DNA from 4 places in the Streptomyces sp. NPDC002773 genome. Region 4 is predicted to be linked to each of the others. Evidence: riboswitches for the same ligand, from Rfam matches in the RefSeq annotation. Region 4 holds a riboswitch; each other region holds the start of a gene.
What was found. Region 4 has a riboswitch for cyclic di-AMP ahead of ABT034_RS06595 (LysM peptidoglycan-binding domain-containing M23 family metallopeptidase). Riboswitches for the same ligand answer to the same signal wherever they lie in the genome.
Positions count from the first base shown of each region.

Region 1 (5,496 bases), on a different contig from region 4:
TGTACGGCCCGGTGCCGGGGTCCGCCCGGGGGACGGGGTCGAGATCGGCCGGGGTGGTCGTGACGGGGCGGATGTGACCGGCGATCCGGTCGGTGGCTGTCTTGATGTCGGCGTACGTGAGGCTGTGCACCTGAGCTCCTGGAGGGGTGGGAGGGAGAAAAGGGGCCGGTCGGCTCCCTGGTCCGCGGGTGCCGACGGCACCTCGTCCGCGTCAGCCGCCGTCGTGGTCGGGCGGCGGCGTCGGGGCGCCCGACAGGGCGCGGGCGAGCGCCGTCGCGAACCCCTCCGCGTTGTCCAGCATCAGGTTGTGGCCCGCGCGCGGGATCTCGATCACCGGTACGCCGAACGCCGCCGCCTTCTCCGCGTCGGGGTCCGGCCGGCTGAACTCCCCGAGGAGGAAGGTGCGGGGCAGCGTGAGCGCGGCGAGGAGGTCGCCCGGCGCGGGCACGCTGCCCTCGACGAGGGCGGTCGCGCTGCGGTGGACGGCGAGCGGGTCGGCGAGGCGCAGCCGGGCCGCGTAGTCGGCCCGGTCGAGCGCGGCCAGCATCCGGGCGAACCCCTTCGCGACGAACGCGTCCTCGTCCTGAGCGGCCACCGGGGAGCTGAATGCGCCGCCGCCCGCGTACAGGTTCGGCTCCGCGACCACGAGCCGGGCCACGAGGTCCGGGCGCGCCGCCACGAGATGGATCGTCACGGCGCCGCCCATGGAGTGCCCGACGAGGTCGACGCCCGTGAGTCCGAGGTGGTCGAGGACGGCGGCCACCGCCGCCGCCTGGGACTCCATGCGGTAGTCGAAGGCGGCGGGCCGGTCGCTCAGCCCGTGGCCGAGGAGGTCCACGAGCAGGGCCCGGGAGCCGCCGAGGGCGGGGTGGGCCGCGATGTGGGCGAAGTCCGACGCCGCCGTGCACCCGAGTCCGTGGACGAACACCCGCACGGGCCCGTCTCCGGGCAGGTCGATCCACCGGATGTACGCCCGCTGGTCCGCGAGGAACAACTCCCGCATGCCGACCACTCTCCCCTGCGCCGCCACTCGTACCGTCAGGAGCCACCCTATGAGTCGGCACTGACAACGCATCGGCCAGGACGGCCGGGACGCGGGCGGGTCCGTCCGCTAGCGTCGGGGGGACGCGGCAGACAGCCGGTGACAGCGGACGCCCCCGAAAGGATCTCCATGCCCCTCGAAGGCGAATACGAGCCCAGCCCCTCGGCGTGGGTGCGCAACCAGGTCGAGCTGTACGAGTCGTCCGGCGGCACCAAGGGCACGACCATGCGCGGTCTGCCCGTCGTCCTGGTCACGAACGTCGGCGCGAGGAGCGGCAAGCTCCGCAAGACGCCGCTCATGCGGGTCGAGCACGAGGGGGCGTACGCGCTCGTCGCGTCGAACGGCGGGGCGGTGAAGCACCCCGTCTGGTACCACAACCTCGTCGCCTCGCCGCTCGTGGAACTCCGCGACGGCACGCGCGTCTGGGACATGAAGGCGCGTCTGGTCACCGGCGAGGAGCGCCGGGCGTGGTGGGAGCGGGCCGTCGCCGCGTTCCCCGACTACGCCGACTACCAGCGCAAGACCGACCGCGAGATCCCCCTGTTCGTCGTCGAGCGGACCGAGTAGGAGCCGGAGGGACCGCCGTCGACCCGGCCGAGCTCGCCACCGAGCCCGGCCGGTGGTCCACACGGCGGAAGGCCGCTCAGCGGCCGGCGTGCGCGGCGCGGTGGATGGTGGCGTCGAGGAGGGCGAGGGCGTCGGCGGCGGTACGGCCGGGGGCCCGGTTCCACGGCCCGATCAGCTCCTGCCAGCCCCGTGACCGCAGCTCGGCCATGATCCAGGCGGCGGCCTCGTTCATCGTCGTCGCGCTGCCGTAGCCGAGGCGGTGGGCGGCGAGCAGGGCGCCGCAGACGCATCGGGCCCCCCGGGCGTCCCGCAGCTTGTACGGCGCGTTCTGCCAGCCCCACTCCGCCAGGACGAGGCGCGCGTAGCCGAGGTGGACCGAGGGGCGCAGTTCGGGCTGGCCGAGGCGCCGCCAGGCGTGCAGCTTGTCGGGGAGTACGGCTCCGATCCGGCCCGGGAGCCGGCGTTCGGCGGGCAGGGGCGGCGGCAGCGCGTCGAGCGCGTCGGCGACGAGCCGGTCCACGGGCAGGGTGAGCAGAGTCCGCCATCTCTCGGAGTCCGACTCCGTGTCCGGCACCGGGGCCGGCGCGGGGGCGGGAGTACCCGCGGGCGGTGGCGCGGCGGTCAAGTCCGTGACGATCCGCTGCCAGGTGGCGCTCTCGTAGAGGGCGGCGGCCTCACGGTCGAGGGCGTCGGGGCTGATCAGGGAGGCGGAGGGGGACATCCGGGCGGCTCCTCGGTCGGGGTGGCACCATCCTTCAGCACGAATGTCGGGTTTGCGCGTTATGCCCTTGAGTGCCCCTGCGATCGACAGGGCTTTTCCGGCGCTCTCGCCTATTAACCGAATTAAGGCGCATTTTCGGACATTGAACACCTGGTGACGCGACTCACTTTCCCAGGGGCTCCCCCGCCTCCTGACCCGGCGCGAGCCCCGCCGCGCAAGGAAGTTCGGCGGACCGGAAGAACGGTCGATCTTGAATTCGGAGAATTCCGTGATCCTTTCACCGGGCCCGTCGACCCGCCCCTCTTGTTCTCCGTCGCATTACTGGCCTACGGTCACCTCCATTCGAGCGGATCGCCGAATCCTGCCACCGCTCGAAATACCTCCCTTTTCACCCGACGGCAGGAGCGGGGGACCCACGAATACGCCGGCCCGGATTCCGGAACGGCTCGGGGTGAAGCCGCGTGCGCGCGGCCGGACATCTCCAGTCCGAACCCGACAGCTCACCCCGAAGGCGCCGGAGAGGAATCCGTCATGCCTGCACACGGTAAGCACCGCCGCCCCCGACGCCACCCCGTCTCGCGTGGAATCGCGCTGGTCGGAACGGGTGGAGCCGCCCTGGCCCTCCCGTTGATCGCCCCCGCCGCAGCCGGCGCCGCGCCCGTTTCCGGAGCTCCGGAACTCGCTGCCCGGCCCGCCGCCGCCCTCGCCGCTCCCGCCGTCGCGGCCGCGGCCAAGGCCCCGACCGCACCGGCCGCCGCCCGCACCTACACGGTCGTCAGCGGCGACTCGCTTTCCCTGATCGCCCAGAAGAAGGGAATTCAGGGCGGCTGGAAGACCCTTTACCAGGCCAACAAGAGCGTGGTGGGTGACAACCCGTCACTTATTCGTCCCGGCCTTGAACTGACGCTCGGTCGGGATTCCGCGAAGGCCGCTCCCGCGAAGGCGAAGAAGACCGGTTCGGCCGATCGGGCGAGCCGCTCCGAGCGCCGTCCCGCCGCCCCGGCCGTCGCCAAGGACACGGGCGCCTCCGCGGCGCAGGCCGCTCCCGCCGCCGCTCCCGTCCAGGCCGCCCCGGCCGCCGCCCAGTACGCGAACAACCTCGACGGCTGGATCCGGGAGTCGCTGGACATCATGTCCCAGCGCGGCATCCCCGGTTCCTACGACGGGATCCTCCGCAACATCATGCGCGAGTCGTCCGGCAACCCCCAGGCCATCAACCTCTGGGACTCCAACGCCGTGGCCGGAACGCCCTCGAAGGGCCTCCTCCAGGTGATCCAGCCGACCTTCGACGCGTACCACGTGCCGGGCACGTCCACGGACCTGTTCGACCCGGTCGCCAACATCACGGCCGCCTGCAACTACGCGGCCGACCGCTACGGCTCCATCGACAACGTCAACGGGCCCTACTGATCCCGCTGGTCGCGAAGTGCCGGGTGAACCAGGAGCCGGCGAGTTCCGCCACCTGCTCCAGGGCACCCGGCTCCTCGAACAGATGGGTGGCGCCCTCCACGACGGCGAGCCGGTGCTCGCAGCGCAGCCGGGACCCGGCCCGCCGGTTGAGGTCGAGGACCAGCTCGTCCCTGCCTCCCACCACGAGCAGCGTCGGGGCCCTGACCTGGGCCAGGTGGTCGGCCGCCAGGTCGGGCCGGCCACCGCGTGAGACGACGGCGGCCACGGAGGACGCGGGATCGGCCGCCGCCCACAGCGCGGCGGCGGCTCCCGTACTCGCCCCGAAGTAGCCGAGCGGGAGGCCGCCGGTCGCGGGCCGGCCCGCGAGCCAGGCCGTGGCGTCGGCGAGACGGCCGGCGAGCAGCGGGGTGTCGAAGACCCGGGCCCTGTCCCCCGCCTCGGCCTCGGTGAGCAGGTCGAAGAGGAGCGTTCCTAGGCCCGCCCCGTTGAGTGCCGCCGCGACCGCCCCGTTGCGGGGGCTGTGCCGGCTGCTGCCGCTCCCATGGGCGAACAGGACGATGCCGGCGGCGTTCTCGGGCACAGCGAGGTGCCCGTTGAGCGTGGCCCCGGCGGCGGGGATCCGTACGTCCTCCGCGTGGACGATTGGCCCGCGCGTGGCCCGGTTCCGGTCCAGGCAGGCGATGACCTCCGCGTCGGGGGTCTGCGCGAAGTCCCGGTAGAACTGTCCGATCGCGTAGAACATCTCCGGCGTGTGGACGCTCACGGTCTCGTCGGCCTCCCCGCCGAGCCGGGCCGTCCATCCCGGCGGCGCGACCGGTACCGCGAGGACGATCCGGGCGGCGCCCCGGGCGCGTACCACCCGGCAGGCCGCCAGGGCCGTGGCCCCGGTCGCGAGGCCGTCGTCGACGACGAGGACCGTCCGCCCGTCGAGGGGCACGGAGGGCCTGCTGCCCCGGTAGCGCCGGGCCCTGTGGTCGAGCTCGGCGTGCTCGCGCTGCTCCACGGCGGCGAGGTCGCGCGCGTCCGCCCCGGTCTCGCGCATCACCCGCTCGTTGACCACCCGCACCCCGCCCTCGCCGAGCGCGCCCATCGCGAGCTCCGGCTGGCGGGGCAGACCCAGCTTCCGTACGAGACAGATGTCGAGCGGCGCGCCGAGGGCGTCGGCGACCTCGGCGGCCACCGGCACACCGCCGCGCGGGAGACCGAGCACCACGACGTCCTGGCCCGTGAAGTGGCCGAGCCGGGCGGCGAGCTGCCGGCCCGCGTCGATCCGGTCGTTGAAGTACATGGCCGCCGCCCTTCCGCCTGCGCGGCTCCGGGCCCGTCCCCGGGCCCGGGGAGAACGTGTCAGCTGCCCGTCCCTCCAGGGTAGACGCGTCTTCGGCGGCGACGGCAGGTCAGGGGCGGGGCCCGTCAGGCGGCGAGGAAGGCCTCGATGGCCTCGGCGAGGGCCTGCGGCGTCTCCTCGGGCGCGTAGTGGCCGGCGTCCTTGAGGACTTCGAGGCGCGCGTTCGGGTACCAGCGCAGCCAGGTGGCCTCCATCGCCTCGGTGCCGAGCGCGGGGTCGTGGGCGCCGACGACGAGCAGGACGGGCGTGGGGTTGTCACGGACGCGCTCGTGGAAGTCGGTGCGGGACCAGGAGTCCAGGTAGGCGCGGAAGGCCGTCGCGGAGGAGCGCCCCACGGAGCGCTCGACGAGGGTGCTCAGCCAGGCGTCGTCGTAGCGGCCGCCGGTGGTGTTGTCGATGATGGCGCGC
Region 1 covers NZ_JBEOVO010000030.1:14,369-19,864, reverse strand. The annotation lists gene ABT034_RS28040 (threonine/serine dehydratase) at 1-130, opposite strand, end outside; gene ABT034_RS28035 (alpha/beta fold hydrolase) at 212-1,003, opposite strand; gene ABT034_RS28030 (nitroreductase family deazaflavin-dependent oxidoreductase) at 1,172-1,609, shown strand; gene ABT034_RS28025 (DUF6197 family protein) at 1,686-2,330, opposite strand; cyclic di-AMP (ydaO/yuaA leader) riboswitch at 2,674-2,857, shown strand; gene ABT034_RS28020 (LysM peptidoglycan-binding domain-containing protein) at 2,862-3,740, shown strand; gene ABT034_RS28015 (alpha/beta family hydrolase) at 3,724-5,028, opposite strand; gene ABT034_RS28010 (alpha/beta fold hydrolase) at 5,154-5,496, opposite strand, start outside.
Region 1: it holds a riboswitch for cyclic di-AMP, as region 4 does, so the genes downstream of both, ABT034_RS28020 (LysM peptidoglycan-binding domain-containing protein) here and ABT034_RS06595 (LysM peptidoglycan-binding domain-containing M23 family metallopeptidase) in region 4, are expected to answer to the same signal.

Region 2 (5,496 bases), on a different contig from region 4:
GACTTCGAGAACACCCTGGCCGACGGCGGATACGCGCCCCGCCCCGACTTCCGGCCCCTCACCCGCTTCGAGGGTCAGGGCCTGGACAAGGGCCATGTCGTGCACGATCTGCTCTTCCGCAGGAAGTGACCACGAGCGGGTGAGCGGGCGATGCGGGTAACTGCGTCGCCCGCTGTCGGTGGGGGTCGTTAGGGTCGCACTCGTGTCGAACCCCGCCCCCGCCGACCAGCCGGAGACCGCTCCCGTCCCCCACCGGGACACCGAGGAGCCGGACTTCCCCGCCGCCGCCGACCGGTCCCAGTGGCGGTACCGGCCACGCCGGGCCTTCTGGCGCAGCCGGCTGGTCCGGGCCGTCGCCGTCATCACCGTGCTCGCGATCTGCGCCCTGCTCATCCTGGCGATGGTCCGCGAGCAGACCGGCACCGAGGGCTTCCTCGTCGGCCTCGGCCTCGCCCTGCTTCCCGTACCGCTGCTGATGGCCGCGTTCCGCTGGCTCGACCGGGTCGAGCCGGGCCCCTGGAAGAACCTGCTCTTCGCCTTCGCCTGGGGCGCCTTCGCCGCCGCGCTCGTCGCGATCCTCGCGAACACCTTCGCGGTCCGCTGGATCGCCACGGCCACCGCGGACCCGGACTCGGCGGACAACCTCGGCGCCACGGTGGTCGCACCGGTGGTGGAGGAGAGCGCCAAGGCGGCCGCGATCCTGCTGCTGTTCCTCTTCCGCAGAAGGAACTTCGGCGGTCTCGTCGACGGGGTCGTGATCGCGGGTTTCACCGCGACCGGCTTCGCCTTCACCGAGAACATCCTCTACCTCGGCACCGCCTTCGGCGAGGACCAGGAGTTCGGCACCTCAGGACTCGGTTCGGTGACCGCCGCGACCTTCTTCGTACGGGTCGTGATGTCGCCGTTCGCGCATCCGCTGTTCACCGTGCTCACCGGCATCGGCTTCGGCTTCGCCGCGCTCGCCCCGCGCGGGAAACGCCTCCGGAAGGTGCTGCTGCCGCTCGCGGGGCTGCTGCTCGCCATGGGCCTGCACGCCGCGTGGAACGGCTCGGCCACCTTCGGCGGCCCCTGGGCCTTCTTCGCGGTGTACGGGGCGCTCATGGTCCCGGCCTTCGGCCTGCTGACCTGGCTCGCGGTGTGGAGCCGGCAGCGGGAGCTGCGGACGATATCCGGCGAGCTCCCGGCGTACGCGGCGGCCGGCTGGCTCTCCCCCACGGAGCCGCTGGCGCTCTCCTCGATGCGGGCCCGTCAGCTGGCCCGTTCGTTCGCGGCCCGGACGTACGGCCCGCCGGCCGCGCGGGCGGTGGGCGAGTACGAGTCCTTCGCGACGACCCTGGCGTTCCTCAGGGACCGGGCCCGGCGCGGCACGGCCGGGCCCGACTTCACGGCCCGCGAGCAGGAGCTGCTCCACCACCTGTGGCAGCGCCGCGAGGTCGCCTCGCCCGCGCTCACGTACGCGGCCAGGGCCACCGGCCGGGCCTGGTCGCCGCCGCAGTACCTGGACTACGACGGCTACAACCCGTACCGGAGCTGAGCCGAGGGCCCCAGGCTCTCGGGCACCCGGGCTCTCGGGCTCTCGGGCTCTCGGGCCTCAGACCGTCAGGCCCTTCGAGCGGAGCCATTCCGCCGGGTCGATGCCGGTGCCGTCGGGCGTGTGCACCTCCATGTGGAGGTGGGCGCCGGTGACGTTGCCGGTGGCGCCGACACGGCCGATCGTCTCGCCGGTGCCCACGGTCTGGCCGACGCCGACCGTCATGGACGACAGGTGGCAGTACCAGACCTCGGTGCCGTCCTCCAGCTCCAGGACGATCCGGTAGCCGTACGAGCCGGACCAGCCCGCCGACTTCACGGTGGCGCCGTGGACCGCCTTGAGCGGGGTGCCGGTGGGGGCGGCGAAGTCGAGGCCCGTGTGGTGACCGGAGGACCACATCGAACCGGACTGCATGTAGGTGGCGCTGACGGAGTACGAGGAGAGCGGCATCGAGTAGCTCGCGGCGAGCTGCGCGAGGCGCTCGGCCTCGGCCTTCGCTGCGGCTTCTGCCTCCGCCTTCGCCTTGGCCTCGGCCTCGGCCTTCGCCTTCGCCTCCGCGGCCGCCTTCTCCGCGGCCTCGGCCTTGGCCGCGGCCTCCGCCGCCGCCTTCTCGGCGGCCGCCTTCTCCGCCGCGGCCTTCTCGGCGGCGTCCGCGGACGCCTGCTGCTGCTCGGCCTGCTGGAGGATGCGGGCGCGCAGGGCCTCGCCCGCGTCGGCGGTGCCGGTCGCCGTCCTCGTGGCCTGCTCGGCCGTCCCCGCCTGCTCGGTCTTCCCGGCCTGCTCGGTGTCGAAGGTCGTGTACGTGGCGGCGGTGAGCGGGTTCGGGTTGGAGCGGGCCGCACCGGCGGCCACCGTGTCGTCGCCGGCGCCCGAGCCCGTACCCGCGTCCTCGTCCGGGAGGAGGTCGCCGACGCCGGGGAGGTCGTGGGCGTCGGGCAGGTTTAGGTCGGGGAGGTCCGGCAAGGAGATGGCCACGGGAGGCTTCTCCTGCGCGGTGGCGAGGCCGCCCGCGCCGACGGCCGCGATGACACCGACACCGAGGACGGTGGAGGAGCGGGCGAAGTTGGACCGCTGCTTGACGACCCGGTGCCGGCCGCCGGAGCGGCTCTGGGCGCGGAGGGAATCCTCGGTGGGGTTCCACTCGGTGCCCGGCGCGGCGGGACCCGCACCACCACCGAAGGCGTCGAAGGGAGCCTCGGGGGCAGGGGTGTTGGACGCCACGAAAGGGCGCTCCTTTCCTTCCTTCTCGCCTACCGGGTTAGCTGACGGGTTCGGAGCAGGAAGGTCTCCTACGGGCACGGTCGCACAGGTGCGAAGGGCCCGATTCACCCCAATTGGTGGTTCCCCGGTTCCTTTTCAGGATTCGGCGCGTGCGCACGGTGCCGCCTCTTGCGGCGGCTGGGACGACCGCGCTGCGTTATCGAACGTTAATAGACGGGGGGTCCTGATTCCAAGCCGTTCCTCTTGATCATTCATTGAATTGGGAGGGAATGGTCCGAGTTGACCGTCCTTCAGGAGGCGCCGCCCAAACCTCCGCGATCTGACGTTATGTCAATTGTTATCGCAGCGACACCTCTCGACTACGACTGGTGACCGGGCCCGCCCGGCGGCACCACCGGCATCGTGCGGCGCCGCTCCGGCTGCCCCGTCGCCGGACGGCTCAGCGCGAGCAGCGCCATGTCGTCCGTCGCCCCGCCGCCCGTGTGCAGCCGTACGTCGTCCACCAGCGCGTCCAGCAACTCCTCGGGCCCCGGGAAGATCCGCCCGGCGAGGCGTTCGCCCGGGTCGTAGAAGACTCCCCCCGCGTTCCGTGCCTCCGAGAGGCCGTCGGTGTAGAAGAGCAGCGTCGCGCCCGGCGGGTACGGCCGCCCCTCGGCCCGGTCCGGCCACACCGCCAGATCGCCCATGCCGAGCGGCAGCGCCGGCTCGGTCGGCTCCAGCGTGTCCAGGCGCCCGTCCGCGTACAGCATCAGCGGCGGCGGATGCCCGCGGTTGACGATCCGTACGAAACCGTCGAAGGTGCCGCTCCCGTCGCCGCGCGGGATCTCGGCCAGAACGGCGGTGGTGAACCCCTCGAAGGCGTCGAGCCCGTCCCTGCGGGTCCCCTCGCGGGCCAGCGCCCGCTCCAGGCGCTGCGCCACGCCCTCCAGGCTCCGCTCCTGCTCGGCCGCCTCCCGGAAGGCCCCGATGACGACGGCCACGGCCTCGACCGCCTCCATCCCCTTGCCCCGGACGTCCCCGACCACGAGCCGCACCCCGTAGGGGGTGTCCTGGACGGCGAACAGGTCGCCGCCGATGAACGCGTCCGCCTGCGCCGCCTCGTAACGGGCCGCGCACTGCAGCCCGCCGATCCGCTCGGCCGGCGTCGGCAGCACGGCCTTCTGGGCGGTCTCCGCGATGACCCGCGCCGAGGCGAGCCGCTCACCGCTCCTCCGTACGACCCGGCTGACGAGGAGGGCCAGCGCGGAGACGGTGAGGACGGTCAGGGTCTCGGTCAGGGTCGGGACCTCGTCGGCGGTGCCGTTGTAGAGGTGCAGCCCGACGGAGGCGAGGACGGCGGCGATCCCGGTCAGGAGCGTCGTGAGGGTGGAGAAGAAGGGCGCGGCGATCAGCGGGGCGGCGGAGAAGAGCGGTGCGGCGGTGTACGCGGGCGGTGTCAGCAGGTCGAAGACGACCCCGCCGGCGATGACCAGCGGCGGCAGCGCGCGGATGAACCGCCGGGCGCGCCCGTACGAGCGGCGGCCCTCACCGCCCCGCCGCCCACCGCCGCCCGCTCCTAGGGGGTGCCCCACCTGTGCTCTCCTGCCCGGTCCGTACCCGGCCGCGGTCCGCACCGCGCCTCTCCAGGGTGGCCGCCGCCCCGCCGTGCGGCGACTTCCGCGGGGCCGACTGGCGTACGGGGCGGCCTCCTCACTCCGGGCGCGCGGTTCCGTCAGAGGTTCCGCTCCGCGTAGATCTCCATCGCGTCCCGGACGAGGACCGCGGTCCCCTCACCGTGCTTGTCGTAGTGCGCGGTGAAGCGCGGGTCGTCGACGTACATCCGGCCGAGACCGATCACGTACTCCTTGCTCGGGGCCGTCGTGTGCGACAGCCACGCGACCTGGCGCCGCGCGATCGCCTGCACCTCGTCGCTGCCGGCGGCGAGGCCCTCCCCGAGCGCCCGGGCGAAGTCGCGGGCGATGCCGGACTGCTCGTCCATGAACGCTTTCCGCTGCCCGGCACCGAGCGAACGCCACCAGCGGTCACCCTGCTCGTACGCGTCGCGGCCCCAGCGCTCGGTGACCTCCTCCTCGTACACCGTGTGGTCGAAACCGTCGAACACTTCGTCGGCCATGAGTGCGTCTCCGTTCTCGGTCTTGTGGAGAGTGGTCCGCACCGACGCGATCTGGCGTCCGATGCGCTCGCGCTCCTGCTCCAGGAGGGCGAGATGGGTGCGGAGGGCGGCGGACGTGTCCCGCTGCCCCGCGAGGACCTCGGCGATGGCGGGCAGCGAGAGCCCCAGCTCGCGCAGCAGCAGGATCCGCTGCAGCCGCACGAGCGCCGCCTGGTCGTAGTACCGGTAACCGTTCGCGCCGATCCGGCTCGGCTCCAGCAGTCCGCGCTCTCCGTAGTGCCGGAGGGTGCGGCTGGTGGTGCCGGCCTTCTTGGCGATCTCTTGGATCGACCACTCCATACCGAGAACGCTAAATCTTGACGTCGCGTCAAGGTCAAGCGGAGAAGTGCCGGGAAACGGGCAATACGACGAAGGCCCGGATCCAGTGACTGGATCCGGGCCTTCGTTGCTACTGAGTAGCGGGGACAGGATTTGAACCTGCGACCTCTGGGTTATGAGCCCAGCGAGCTACCGAGCTGCTCCACCCCGCGTCGGTAAACCTGACTCTACGCTACGGGTGGGGCAATCACGAAATCGGTTTACGTCAGCAACCGATCAGCAGCCGCAGTCGTCCGAGTCGACCGGCGCCGTC
Region 2 covers NZ_JBEOVO010000002.1:540,812-546,307, reverse strand. The annotation lists gene trmB (tRNA (guanosine(46)-N7)-methyltransferase TrmB) at 1-129, shown strand, start outside; gene ABT034_RS05135 (PrsW family intramembrane metalloprotease) at 203-1,534, shown strand; gene ABT034_RS05130 (M23 family metallopeptidase) at 1,592-2,752, opposite strand; cyclic di-AMP (ydaO/yuaA leader) riboswitch at 2,764-2,910, opposite strand; gene ABT034_RS05125 (PP2C family protein-serine/threonine phosphatase) at 3,112-4,323, opposite strand; gene ABT034_RS05120 (MerR family transcriptional regulator) at 4,464-5,204, opposite strand; tRNA gene ABT034_RS05115 (tRNA-Met) at 5,322-5,395, opposite strand; gene ABT034_RS05110 (rhodanese-like domain-containing protein) at 5,460-5,496, opposite strand, start outside.
Region 2: it holds a riboswitch for cyclic di-AMP, as region 4 does, so the genes downstream of both, ABT034_RS05130 (M23 family metallopeptidase) here and ABT034_RS06595 (LysM peptidoglycan-binding domain-containing M23 family metallopeptidase) in region 4, are expected to answer to the same signal.

Region 3 (5,496 bases), on a different contig from region 4:
CAGGCGCTCGGGGTTGGTGACGAACAGGTCGTCGCCGACGATCTGCACCTTGTCGCCGATGCGCGAGGTGATGGTGTTCCAGCCGTCCCAGTCGTCCTCGTACAGCGGGTCCTCGATGGAGACCAGCGGGTACGCGGAGACGAGCTCCTCGTAGTACTCGGTCATCTCGGCGGCCGAGCGGGACTTGCCCTCGAACTCGTACGCGCCGTCCTTGTAGAACTCGGACGCGGCCACGTCGAGCGCGAGCGCGACGTCGGTGCCCGGGGTGTAGCCGGCCTCCTTGATGGCCTCGATGATGAGGTCCAGGGCGGCGCGGTTCGACTCCAGGTTCGGGGCGAAGCCGCCCTCGTCGCCGAGGCCGGTCGAGAGGCCCTTGCGCTTCAGCACGCCCTTGAGCGTGTGGTAGATCTCCGCACCCCAGCGAAGGGCCTCGGAGAAGGACTCCGCGCCGATCGGGGCGATCATGAACTCCTGGATGTCCACGTTGGAGTCGGCGTGCGACCCACCGTTGAGGATGTTCATCATCGGAACGGGCAGCAGGTGCGCGTTCGGGCCGCCGAGGTAGCGGAAGAGCGGCAGGTCCGAGGCCTCGGAGGCGGCGTGGGCCACGGCGAGCGAGACGCCGAGGATGGCGTTCGCGCCGAGCGAGCCCTTGTTCTCGGTGGCGTCCAGGTCGAACATGGCCTGGTCGATCAGGCGCTGCTCGGTGGCGTCGTAGCCGACGAGCTCCGGGCCGATCTGCTCGATGACGGCGAGGACGGCCTTCTCGACACCCTTGCCCTGGTAGCGGTTCGGGTCACCGTCGCGAAGCTCGATGGCCTCGAAAGCACCGGTGGAGGCGCCGGACGGAACAGCAGCACGGCCGGTGCTGCCGTCGTCGAGGCCGACCTCGACCTCGACCGTGGGGTTGCCTCGGGAGTCCAGGATTTCCCGGGCTACGACGACGTCGATGGACGGCACGAGCATCTCCTTCTGGGATGTGACGCTGGATGTGACGCAAGGTCGGTGCAGGGTCGCTTGGCCTTGCGACAAGAGCCTAACCGGCGCGGGGGCTCCGGCCAGCCGGGCGCCCGCCCCCTGGGACGAAAAAGGACCCAAGGGCATGCGTTTCGGGACGAAGGACATCAGATCTACTGGACGGTAACCATCAGGTCGGTCCCTCAGTCAGTCGCCCCTCGACGGGTGCGCCCCCGCACGGGAGCGGCCCGGAACGGACGGAACCCCGGTCGGGCGCGCACGGGGGAAGGGCGCGCCGGACCGGGGTGGTCACCGCGGGAGGGTCGTGGGGACCGCGTGAGCCGCCGGACTCACGCGGACCGCCGGGCTCACTTCAGGTGAAGCTGCTGGCCCGGGTAGATGAGGTCGGCGTCGTCGACGATCTCGTCGTTCAGCTCGAAGAGCTGGGCCCAGCCGCCCTTGACGCCGTGCGCCTGGGCGATGGTGCTGAGGGTGTCGCCGGAGACGACCTTGTACTCGCCGTCACCCTTCTCGACCTTCTTGCCGGTCGGGGTGGTGACGGTCTTCTTGGCGGCCTGCGGCGCGGCCTCGCGCTGCGGGGCCTGCTCCTGCGGGGCCTGCTGCGTGGCCTGCTTCGGGGCCTGGCGCTGCTCGCTGCGGGTGGTCGGCTGCTCGGCCTTCCGCTCCTCCTGCTGCGGGGCGGACTCGGTGGAGCCGCCGTCGTAGGAGGCGCCGGAGAGACCCACGCCACAGCTCGGCCAGGCACCCTTGCCCTGGCCCGCGAGGACCTTCTCGGCGACGGCGATCTGCTGGGACTTCGACGCCTGGTTGGCGGTCGAGGCGTAGGCGGTGCCGCCGTACGCGGCCCAGGTGGAGGCCGAGAACTGGAGGCCGCCGTAGTAGCCGTTGCCCGTGTTGATGGACCAGTTGCCGCCGGACTCGCACTGGGCGACGCGGTCCCACTCGGAGGCCGTGGCGGCCGAGGCGGTGCCCGCGGTCATCAGCGGGGCCGCGACGGCGACACCGGTGACGCCGACGAGCGTGGCGACCTGGGTGGCCTTGGAGGGACGGCGGTGTTTGCCCTTGCCGGAAAACAGCATGGAGATTCTCCTCACCGACGCCTGTGAGGTGAGCTGTCGGGTTCGGGCCGGAAAGTTGCCCGGCCGCGTGTCCTAGCACGCGGCTTCACCCCAAGCCGATCATCGGCCGTCTTTCTCAACGGCCGGGACCGGCACTTACCTTGGGTCCCCCACTCCTGCCTTCGGCGCTTACGCGACGACTGTTCCCATCGGCCGACGGCAGGATTCGGCGTTTCGGTCGACGGGGCCCGCGGTGGCGAGCGGTGATGACCGTAGACACAGACCCACCGGAAGTTCAAAGAGGCGTATTGCGGAAATACCGCCCCTACTTGGCTTCCGGAAGGTGCTGTTTGTGCAGGTGAGAGGTGACGGGGGCAAAGATTACGGACGGGACACGCCAGTTGGAGCGAAGAGACCCATGTCTCACTTGCCCAGAACCGGACATACGCCCCCGAATCACTTGGTCGTCGAAGCCGGAACGTCCGTCAGATCGAGGCTCTGACCAGGGAGGATCAGGTCCGGATCGATGCCCACCGTGCCCCGGTTGGCGTCATAGAGGGCGGTCCAGCCTCCGGGGAGTTCGTTCGCCTGCGCGATGTCGGACAGGCTGTCACCCGGCCGCACGGTGTACGCGCCCGAAGTGTCCTGACTGTCCGTTGCGCCCGAATCCTTCGCCGCGTCAACCGGCGTCGTAACGAGGGGGCTTTCGGTCAACTTGTTCTCGGATGAAGCATGTCTACCTGATTCAGACGAAGTGTCCGCCTTGCCGGTTTCCTCCGGTGCGGCATCGCCCCGGTGCTTGCCGGTGCCCGGCGTGGCCGACGACGCGTCACCTTCCGGAGTGCCGGGCGTCACGGACGAACCGGGCGTACCGGGCGTGACGGAGGCGTCAGGGGTGCCGGGCGTGACCGGGGTGACCGGCGTGACCGGGACGACGGGGTTGACCGGGACGACCGGCGCGGCCGGGTCGGTCGAGCCGCTCGGGGCGGCCGGGGAAGTCGGGGCGGTCGAGCCGGTCGGCGCGGTGGGGCTCACCGGAGCGGTCGGCGAGACGGGGCCGGTCGGCGCGACGGGGGCCGTCGGCGAGACGGGCCCGGTGGGCGTGGACGGCGTGACGGGAGCGGTCGGCGTGACCGTACCCGTGATCCCCTTCGTGGTCTCCGGGGAGCCCGTGGAGGCCTCCGGCAGCCCCGCCGTACGGTTCGACTCGACGACCGGCCCCGTGGGGGCCTTCGGGACGGAGGTCGGGCCGGGGTCCACGCCGGGGGCCGTGCCGTCGTTCGTCAGGCCGGCGATCGGCGCGCAGGTGGCCCACTCGGTGGAGCCCTTCGCGAGGGCCTTCTCGGCCACCGCGATCTGCTGGGCCCGGCTGGCCAGGTCGGCGCTGGGCGCGTACGCCAGGCCGCCGTTGCGCTCCCAGCTGTCCTGGGTGAACTGGAGCCCGCCGTACATGCCGTTGCCGAAGTTGGCGCTCCACTGGCCACCGGACTCGCACTCGGCGACGCGGTCCCAGGTGGCGGCGTCGGCCGCGGACGCGGATCCGGCGGCGAGCAGCGGCAGCGCCATGGCGGATCCGGTCACACCTGCGGCGACGACGATGGCGGGGGCCTGACGGGGGCGACGGTGTCGTCCGTTCCCGGAACGCATAGGAGCGCCTTTCGCGTGACGGCTGAGAGTGCGGTGAACGTAGCGGTATTCGAACGCTCGTCACAAGTCGATGGCCGCACGATCACGCGAAGATCACATTTCTGACACGCCGTCACTGTGGCGGAGCGGTACGGACGGGGAGAACTCCACCGGAAGCGTGCGCAATCCCCGCATGATGAGCCCGCCGCGCCACCGCAGTTCGGCCGGGTCGGCGGCAAGTCGCAGGTCCGGAAGACGTGTCAGGAGGGTCGCGAGCGCCGTCTGCCCCTCAAGCCGGGCGAGCGGCGCGCCGAGGCAGTAGTGGATGCCGTGCCCGTACCCGAGGTGCTGGTTGTCGCGCCGGGTGAGGTCCAGCGTGTCCGGCGCTGTGAACCGCTCCGGGTCCCGGTTCGCCGCGGCGAGCACGACGAGCACCGGGTCGCCCGCCGGGATCTCCTGCCCGCCGATGGTCAGCGCCCTCGTCGCGTACCGCCAGGTCGCCATCTCCACCGGCCCGTCGTACCGCAGCAGCTCCTCCACCGCGGTCTCCAGGAGCGCGGTCTCGCCCGCCGCGACCGAGGCCTGGAGCCGCTCGCGCCGCTCCGGGTCCCTCAGGAGCGCGTAGACGCCGTTGCCGATGAGGTTGATGGTGGTCTCGAAGCCGGCGAAGAGCAGCACGAAACACATGGCGGTGGCTTCGGCCTCGGTGAGGTGGTCGCCGTGGTCGCTCGCGCGGATGAGGCCGGAGATCAGGTCGTCGCCGAGGTCCTGGCGCTTGCGGTGGATCAGCTCCGCGAGATAGCCGCGGATCTTCTTCACCGACCGGGCGACCCCGCCGCGGGGGCCGCCGCCGTGCCGGATCATCATCCCGGCCCAGTCCCGGAAGTCGTCCTGGTCCTCGCGGGGCACGCCGAGCAGGTCGCAGATCGCGTAGATGGGCATCGGGAACGCGAACTCGTGGATGAGGTCCGCGCTCCCCTTCTCCGCGAAGGAGTCGATGAGCCGGTCCGTCAGCTCCTGCACGCGCGGGGCGAACTCGGCGACGCGGCGCGGGGTGAACGCCTTCGACACGAGCCGCCGCAGCCGGGTGTGGTCGGGCGGGTCGATGTTGAGCAGATGCGTCATGAGGCCCGCGCTGCGCTCGCCGGGGATCCCGGTCTTCCCCGGCTCGGCGTGGTGCACCGGGTTCTTGGAGAGCCGCTGGTCGGCGAGGGCCTGCCGGGCGTCCGCGTACCGCGTCACGAGCCAGGCGTCGACCCCGCTGGGCAGCGTCGTCCGGTGCACGGGCGCGTGCTCCCGCAGCCAGGCGTACGAGGGGTACGGATCGCTCGCGAACTCCCAGGTGAAGAGCTCGGGGGCGGGCGGCGCGGCAGACGGTCGGGCGGGGGCGGGGCCGGGGGTGGTGCTCACCCCCCGACGGTACAGGGCGGCCCGCGCGGTGAGGTGTGTGGAGATCATGTGATCAAGAAGGGGGGCCGTGCCCTAGATTCGTGCGGTGGATCCTCAGATGCTCAGAAGCACGTTCGCGGTCGTCGAGAGACGGGCCGAACACGCCGTCACCTTCTTCTACTCGCATCTCTTCTGGAACAACCCCGGCCTGCGCGAGCTGTTCCCCGCCGACATGCGGCCCCAGCGGGACCGGCTCTTCGCCGCGCTCACCCACGTGGTGACCCACATCGACGAGCCGGGGCTCACGGAGTACCTGGGCCGGCTCGGCCGCGACCACCGCAAGTTCCTCGCCGCCCCCTCGCTCTACGCCGCCGTCGGGACGAGCCTGCTCGCCGCGTTCGCGCACGCCGCCGGCTCCGCGTGGACCCTGGAGGCCGAGAAGGCC
Region 3 covers NZ_JBEOVO010000033.1:55,670-61,165, forward strand. The annotation lists gene eno (phosphopyruvate hydratase) at 1-960, opposite strand, end outside; gene ABT034_RS29220 (transglycosylase family protein) at 1,326-2,057, opposite strand; cyclic di-AMP (ydaO/yuaA leader) riboswitch at 2,061-2,234, opposite strand; gene ABT034_RS29225 (LysM peptidoglycan-binding domain-containing protein) at 2,493-3,683, opposite strand; gene ABT034_RS29230 (cytochrome P450 family protein) at 3,777-5,072, opposite strand; gene ABT034_RS29235 (globin domain-containing protein) at 5,170-5,496, shown strand, end outside.
Region 3: it holds a riboswitch for cyclic di-AMP, as region 4 does, so the genes downstream of both, ABT034_RS29220 (transglycosylase family protein) here and ABT034_RS06595 (LysM peptidoglycan-binding domain-containing M23 family metallopeptidase) in region 4, are expected to answer to the same signal.

Region 4 (5,496 bases):
GCGGAGCACGCCCGGCGGCTCCGCGCCGCGCTGCCGCCGCACGTCTACCTCTGGGTGAACGCGGCGGAGGGGCACACGTACACCGACGCGGAGGCCGGGGAGTGGACGGCGATCGACCCGCTGTTCCCGTACAGCCGCCATCCGCACCGCTCGGCGGGGCTGCCCTGCCGGACCGGGGAGTCGGTGATCTCGGTGGACGGTGAGGGGACGGTGCGGCGCTGCCACTTCGTCAAGGCCGAGCTGGGGAACCTGTACGACGGTTCGTACCGTGCCTCCTTGCGTCCCCGGGCCTGCCCCCTCGCCGTCTGCGACTGCCACATCGGCTATGTCCACCTGGAGACGCTGCCGCTGTACGACGTGTTCGCCGGCGGGGTCCTGGAGCGGATCCCGGCCGGCGGTCCGTCGTCCCTCAGAGGGGCATGAGGTCGGGGCGCTTGGCCTCGACGTGGTCGCCGGAGCTCTCGCCGCGCAGCCGGCGCCCGATCCACGGCACGAGGTACTCCTTCGCCCAGTTGATGTCGTCCCTGCGCAGCTCCAGCGAGCCGCGCGGGGGCACCGGCGGCCAGGCCTGGTCCGGGTCGGCGGGCACCGGCAGGCCGAGGACCTGGGCGGCGCGGAGGGCGACCCGGGTGTGCCCCTCGGCGGAGAGGTGCAGCCGGTCGAGGTCCCAGGCACGACGGTCCTGCACGGACCTGAGGGACCACAGGTCCAGGACCGGGCAGTCGTAGCGGTCCGCGATGGCCCGGACGTGGGCGGTGTAGGTGGCGATCTTGCCGCGCAGGTGCCTGAGCACGGGCACGTCACGGGTGTCGAAGCCGGTGGTCACCATGACGGTGCCGACGGCGGAGGTCAGTTCGGCGACGGCGCGCTCGAAGCGCTCGGCCACGTCGTCGGGGTCCGAGCCGGGGCGGATGATGTCGTTGCCGCCGGCGCAGAAGGTCACCAGGTCGGGGGCGAGTTCCTTCGCCCGGGGGACCTGTTCCGCCACGATCTGGTCGAGGAGGCGCCCGCGTACGGCCAGGTTGGCGTAGCGGAAGGCGTCGTGCTCCGGCAGCTGGTCGGCGAGCAGGACCGCGAAGCGGTCCGCCCAGCCGACGTACGCCCCGTCGGGACCGGGGTCCCCGACGCCCTCGGTGAAGCTGTCACCGATCGCCGCGTACGACCCGAATGCGTTCTTGTCTCTTGATCTCGAATCGTCTGCCACGGGAGCACATCCTTCCCTTTTGGATGTGACCTACGCGACCGTAAGGAGGGGTTGACGCCGGGTGACATATGCCACCGATAAAGAAATTGCCAAGCCGGAATAGATGGGGAAACGCCGGTGGCCCGGCACAGGAGTGCCGGGCCACGCGGGGTGTCGGTGCGTCAGAGGGAGACGCCGTGCTGGCGGAGGTAGCCCAGCGGGTCGATGTCGGAGCCGTAGCTCGGGGAGGTGCGGATCTCGAAGTGCAGGTGCGGGCCGGTGGAGTTGCCGGTGGAGCCGGAGAGGCCGATCTGCTGGCCGCCGGTGACGGTCTGGCCGGACGAGACGGAGAGGGAGGAGAGGTGGGCGTACTGGGAGTAGTTGCCGTCGGCGTGCTGGATGACGACCTCGTTGCCGTACGAGCCGCTCCAGCCGGCCGAGACGACCGTGCCGGCGCCGACGGCGCGGACGGTGGTGCCGGAGGAGGCGATGAAGTCGGCACCGGTGTGGTAGCCGGAGGACCACATGGAGCCGGAGGCGCGGTACGGGGTGGAGACGCCGCCGTCGACCGGGGCGACCCAGCCGGCCGCGGAGGTCGAGGCGCCCGTGGACTCCTGCGAAGAGGAGGACGAGCCGGAGTCCGACGACGTGCCGGCGTCCGAGGACGGGGCGGCGGTGGCCGGGGCGGCGACGCGCTCGCTGCCGCGGGAGGCGCGCGGGGTGTCGCCGTTCTTCGAGGAGGTCTCGGCGGACGGCTTCGGGGCGCTCTCGGGGGCGGCCGCCCGGGGCTCGGCGCTCTTCGGGGCGGCGGCCTTGGCGGTGCTCTTGGCGCCGAGCGTGAGCTTCATGCCGGGCAGGATGAGCGAGGGGTCCTCGCCGACGACCTGGCGGTTGTCGGCGTACAGCTTCTGCCAGCCGCCGGCGACGCGGTGGTCGGCGGCGATCTTCGACAGGTAGTCGCCCCGCACGACGGAGTACGTCTTCGGCGCGGCCTTGGCGGCGGGCGCGGCCTTGGCGGCGGCGGGGGCCTTCACCTGGGCAGCGGCGGTGACGGCCTGGCCGGCGGCGGCCGTCTGCTCGGCGGCGTGGGCCCCGGTGGCGCCGAAGAGCGGGAGGGCGACGACGGCGCCTCCCGTACCGGCGGCGGCGATTCCGCGGGTCAGTCGGTTGGTCTTGGTACGGCGGTGCTTACCCGTCGCGGGCATGGCGAATTCCTCTCCGGCGCCTACGAGGTGAGCTGTCGGGTTCGGACTGGAGATGCCCGGCCGCGTTCTCACGCGGCTTCACCCCAAGCCGTCCTGCGTCGCGGGACCGGCGTTTTCCTGGGTCCCCCGCTCCTGCCACACATGGGATGAGTGGGAATTCCGGACGGTGGCAGGATTCGGCGGTCCGACCGGATTGACGGTGACGCTAGACGAGGGGGTCGGCACGGACAAGCCGCTGATTTCCACCGGCTTTCCCCGCCCCGTCTTCCGGCCGGAATTCCGGTCACCCTCTGTGGATGACGGTCCTTCGACGTCCTTTTTCCGTACGGCAATTGGTTCCGGCCGTCGGCCACGATCCGTCACTTCTATGACCCTGCTCACGCGTCCTTGCTCATCTCGCCTGTAAACAGGGCGCGTTATATGTAAGGCCTCAATTCGGACAGATCACCCATTCCCGTCCAGGGGGCTGCGCCGACACCCTCGCGCCTGGATGATTGCCCCAGGAACCGATCTCGCTTCGGGCACCCGAACGCCGACCACCAGGAGCATCCGTGACGCAGCAGCTGCCGCAGGTCCCGCCCATCGAAATGACCGAGCCCGAGCTGGCCGAGGTCCGCAACTTCCGGGACGTGGGCGGCCTGCCGACGACGGACGGCCGGGCCGTCCGCACCGGGCGCCTCTTCCGCAGCGGCCACCTCGCCCACGCGACGGCGGCGGACGCCGCCTTCCTCGACTCGCTGGGGCTGCACACCGTGTTCGACTTCCGGAACGTGGCCGACCGGAAGGTCGAGGGTCCCGACGTCGAGCTGCCCGGCGTACGGAACGTGAACATTCCCCTCAACGATCCGGCGGAGGGCAAGGAGTTCTGGAAGCTGGTGCGCGGCGGCGACATCGCCCAGCTGCGGGAGATCCTCGGCGACGGCAAGGCGGCCGCCAATATGTCCGACTCGTACCGGAAGATGGTGATCGAGCGGACCGCGGAGCACAGCCGGATCCTGCACGCCATGGCGGAGGACAGCCTCCCCGCCCTGATGCACTGCGCGGCCGGCAAGGACCGCGCCGGGCTCTCCATAGCGATCACCCTGCTCGCCCTCGGGGTCGAGCGGGCGGCGATCGAGGCCGACTACGTGAAGTCGAACGACCCACACCGCCGCTACAAGGTGCGCCGCAGCTCCACCGCCCCCGACGCCATGTCGCCCGAGGTGATGGAGCTGCTGAGCCCGCTCTTCGACGCGCGGGTGGAGTACCTGCGGGGCGCCTTCGAGACGATCGAGGCGACCTGGGGCTCGGTGGACGCCTACCTCACCACGGGCCTGAAGCTGGCCCCGGAGACCCGCGAGCGCCTGCGGGAGCGTCTGCTCACCGAGGTGTGAGCCCGCCGCCTACTGGTTCTGGCCGCCCAGCGCGAAGAGCAGGTAGAGGAAGCCGGCGAAGAGGTGGCCGGCGACCAGGTAGGCGAAGAGGCGCAGCACGAGCCCCTTGGGGAACTTGCCCTCCCCGCGCTCCTCACCGGTGACCGGTCGGGACTTGTCGGACATGTCGGTCCTCTCGAAGGAATGAAGAGCCACGAGGAAGGATGCGCCACGGGGCTCAGCGCCGGTGCGGGGTCCCGTCGCCGAGGCACAGCTCGGCCGCGGGGCTCTGCATCAGGGTGTGGACGAACAGCAGCTCCGCCCCGCCGGGGGTGGCGGCGCCGATCCGGTGCGGGGTGAGCGAGTCGAAGTGCGCGCTGTCCCCGGGGTCGAGGACGTGCACGGCCTCGCCGAGCGCGAGCCGCACCCGGCCCTCCAGGACGTGGATCCACTCCTCCCCCGGGTGGACGCGCACGATGTCGGCCCTGGTGGCGTACGGCACGTGGACCCGCAGACACTGCAGGGCGCGCCCGGCACCGCCCGCCTGGCGGTAGACCCAGCCGTCGGCCTCGACGGGTTCGGAGCGGCCGGCCCGGACGACGGGGTCGCGCTCGGCCGGTGCCTCACCGAGGAGCTCGGAGACCGTCGTACCGTAGATGCGGGCGAGGGCGAGCAGCATCGGCAGCGAGGGCTGCCGGTTCCCTGTCTCCAGGCGCGAGAGGTGGGCCGGCGAGAGGCCGGCCCGCTGGGCGGCGGCCTCCAGGGTGAGGCCCCGGCGGCGGCGCAGGCCCCGCAGCTGCGGGGCGACGTCCGGCAGGGCACTCGGGGCGGCGACGTCCGGCAGGCCGCCGGTGGCCGCGACGTCCGGCGGTGCGCCGGAGACGGCAGGGTCCGGGGAGATCTCCCCGGGGACGTGGTCCATGCGTCCATTCCGCCAGCTTCGTGCCTCTGAGGCAAGTTTCTTGCCTCAGAGGCAAAAGCCGCGAGCTCGCGGTGTCAGCGCTGCGCCACCGCCTGCTTCACCAGAGTCTTCCCGAAGTCCCACATCAGCCCGCCACCGCCGTGGGCCTCGTCCATGACCGCCGTGAAGGCGGTGACGAACCGGTCCACGTCCGCCTCGTCGATGATCAGCGGCGGGATCAGCTTGATCACCTCCAGGTGGTCCCCGGAGACCTGGGTGAGGATCCGGTGCCGCTGGAGCAGCGGGACGACGACCATCTGCGCGAAGAGCCCCTTGCGGGCCGCCTGGAGCATCGTCCAGCGCCCGCGGAGCCCCAGCGAGGACGGCCGGCCGAACTCGATGCCGATCATCAGCCCGCGCCCGCGGATCTCGTGGAGCAGTTCGTACCGGGGCACGAGCTCCTCCAGGCGGGAGCGGAGCAGGCCGCCGATCCGCCGGACGTGGGCGATCGTGTCCTCGCTCTCCATGACCGAGAGGACGGCGAGCCCGGCCGCCATGGCCTGCGCGTTCGACCCGAAGCTCGCCGAGTGGACCAGGACCCGGTCCATCGACGAGTAGACCTTCTTGAAGATCCAGTCCTTGCCGAGGGTGGCGCCGACCGGCACGTAGCCGCCGGAGAGCGCCTTGGCCACGCAGACCAGGTCCGGTTCGACCCCCTCCTCGTGCTGGTACGCGTAGAAGTCGCCGGTCCTGCCGAGGCCGGTCTGCACCTCGTCGGCGATCAGCAGCGCCCCGTGCCTGTGCAGCAGCTCCTGGGCGGCGCGCAGGAACCCGGGCGGCGCCTCGTGGACGCCC
Region 4 covers NZ_JBEOVO010000003.1:297,512-303,007, reverse strand. The annotation lists gene ABT034_RS06605 (STM4011 family radical SAM protein) at 1-423, shown strand, start outside; gene ABT034_RS06600 (SGNH/GDSL hydrolase family protein) at 410-1,204, opposite strand; gene ABT034_RS06595 (LysM peptidoglycan-binding domain-containing M23 family metallopeptidase) at 1,366-2,388, opposite strand; cyclic di-AMP (ydaO/yuaA leader) riboswitch at 2,391-2,551, opposite strand; gene ABT034_RS06590 (tyrosine-protein phosphatase) at 2,940-3,761, shown strand; gene ABT034_RS06585 (DUF6126 family protein) at 3,771-3,926, opposite strand; gene ABT034_RS06580 (helix-turn-helix domain-containing protein) at 3,979-4,662, opposite strand; gene ABT034_RS06575 (aspartate aminotransferase family protein) at 4,737-5,496, opposite strand, start outside.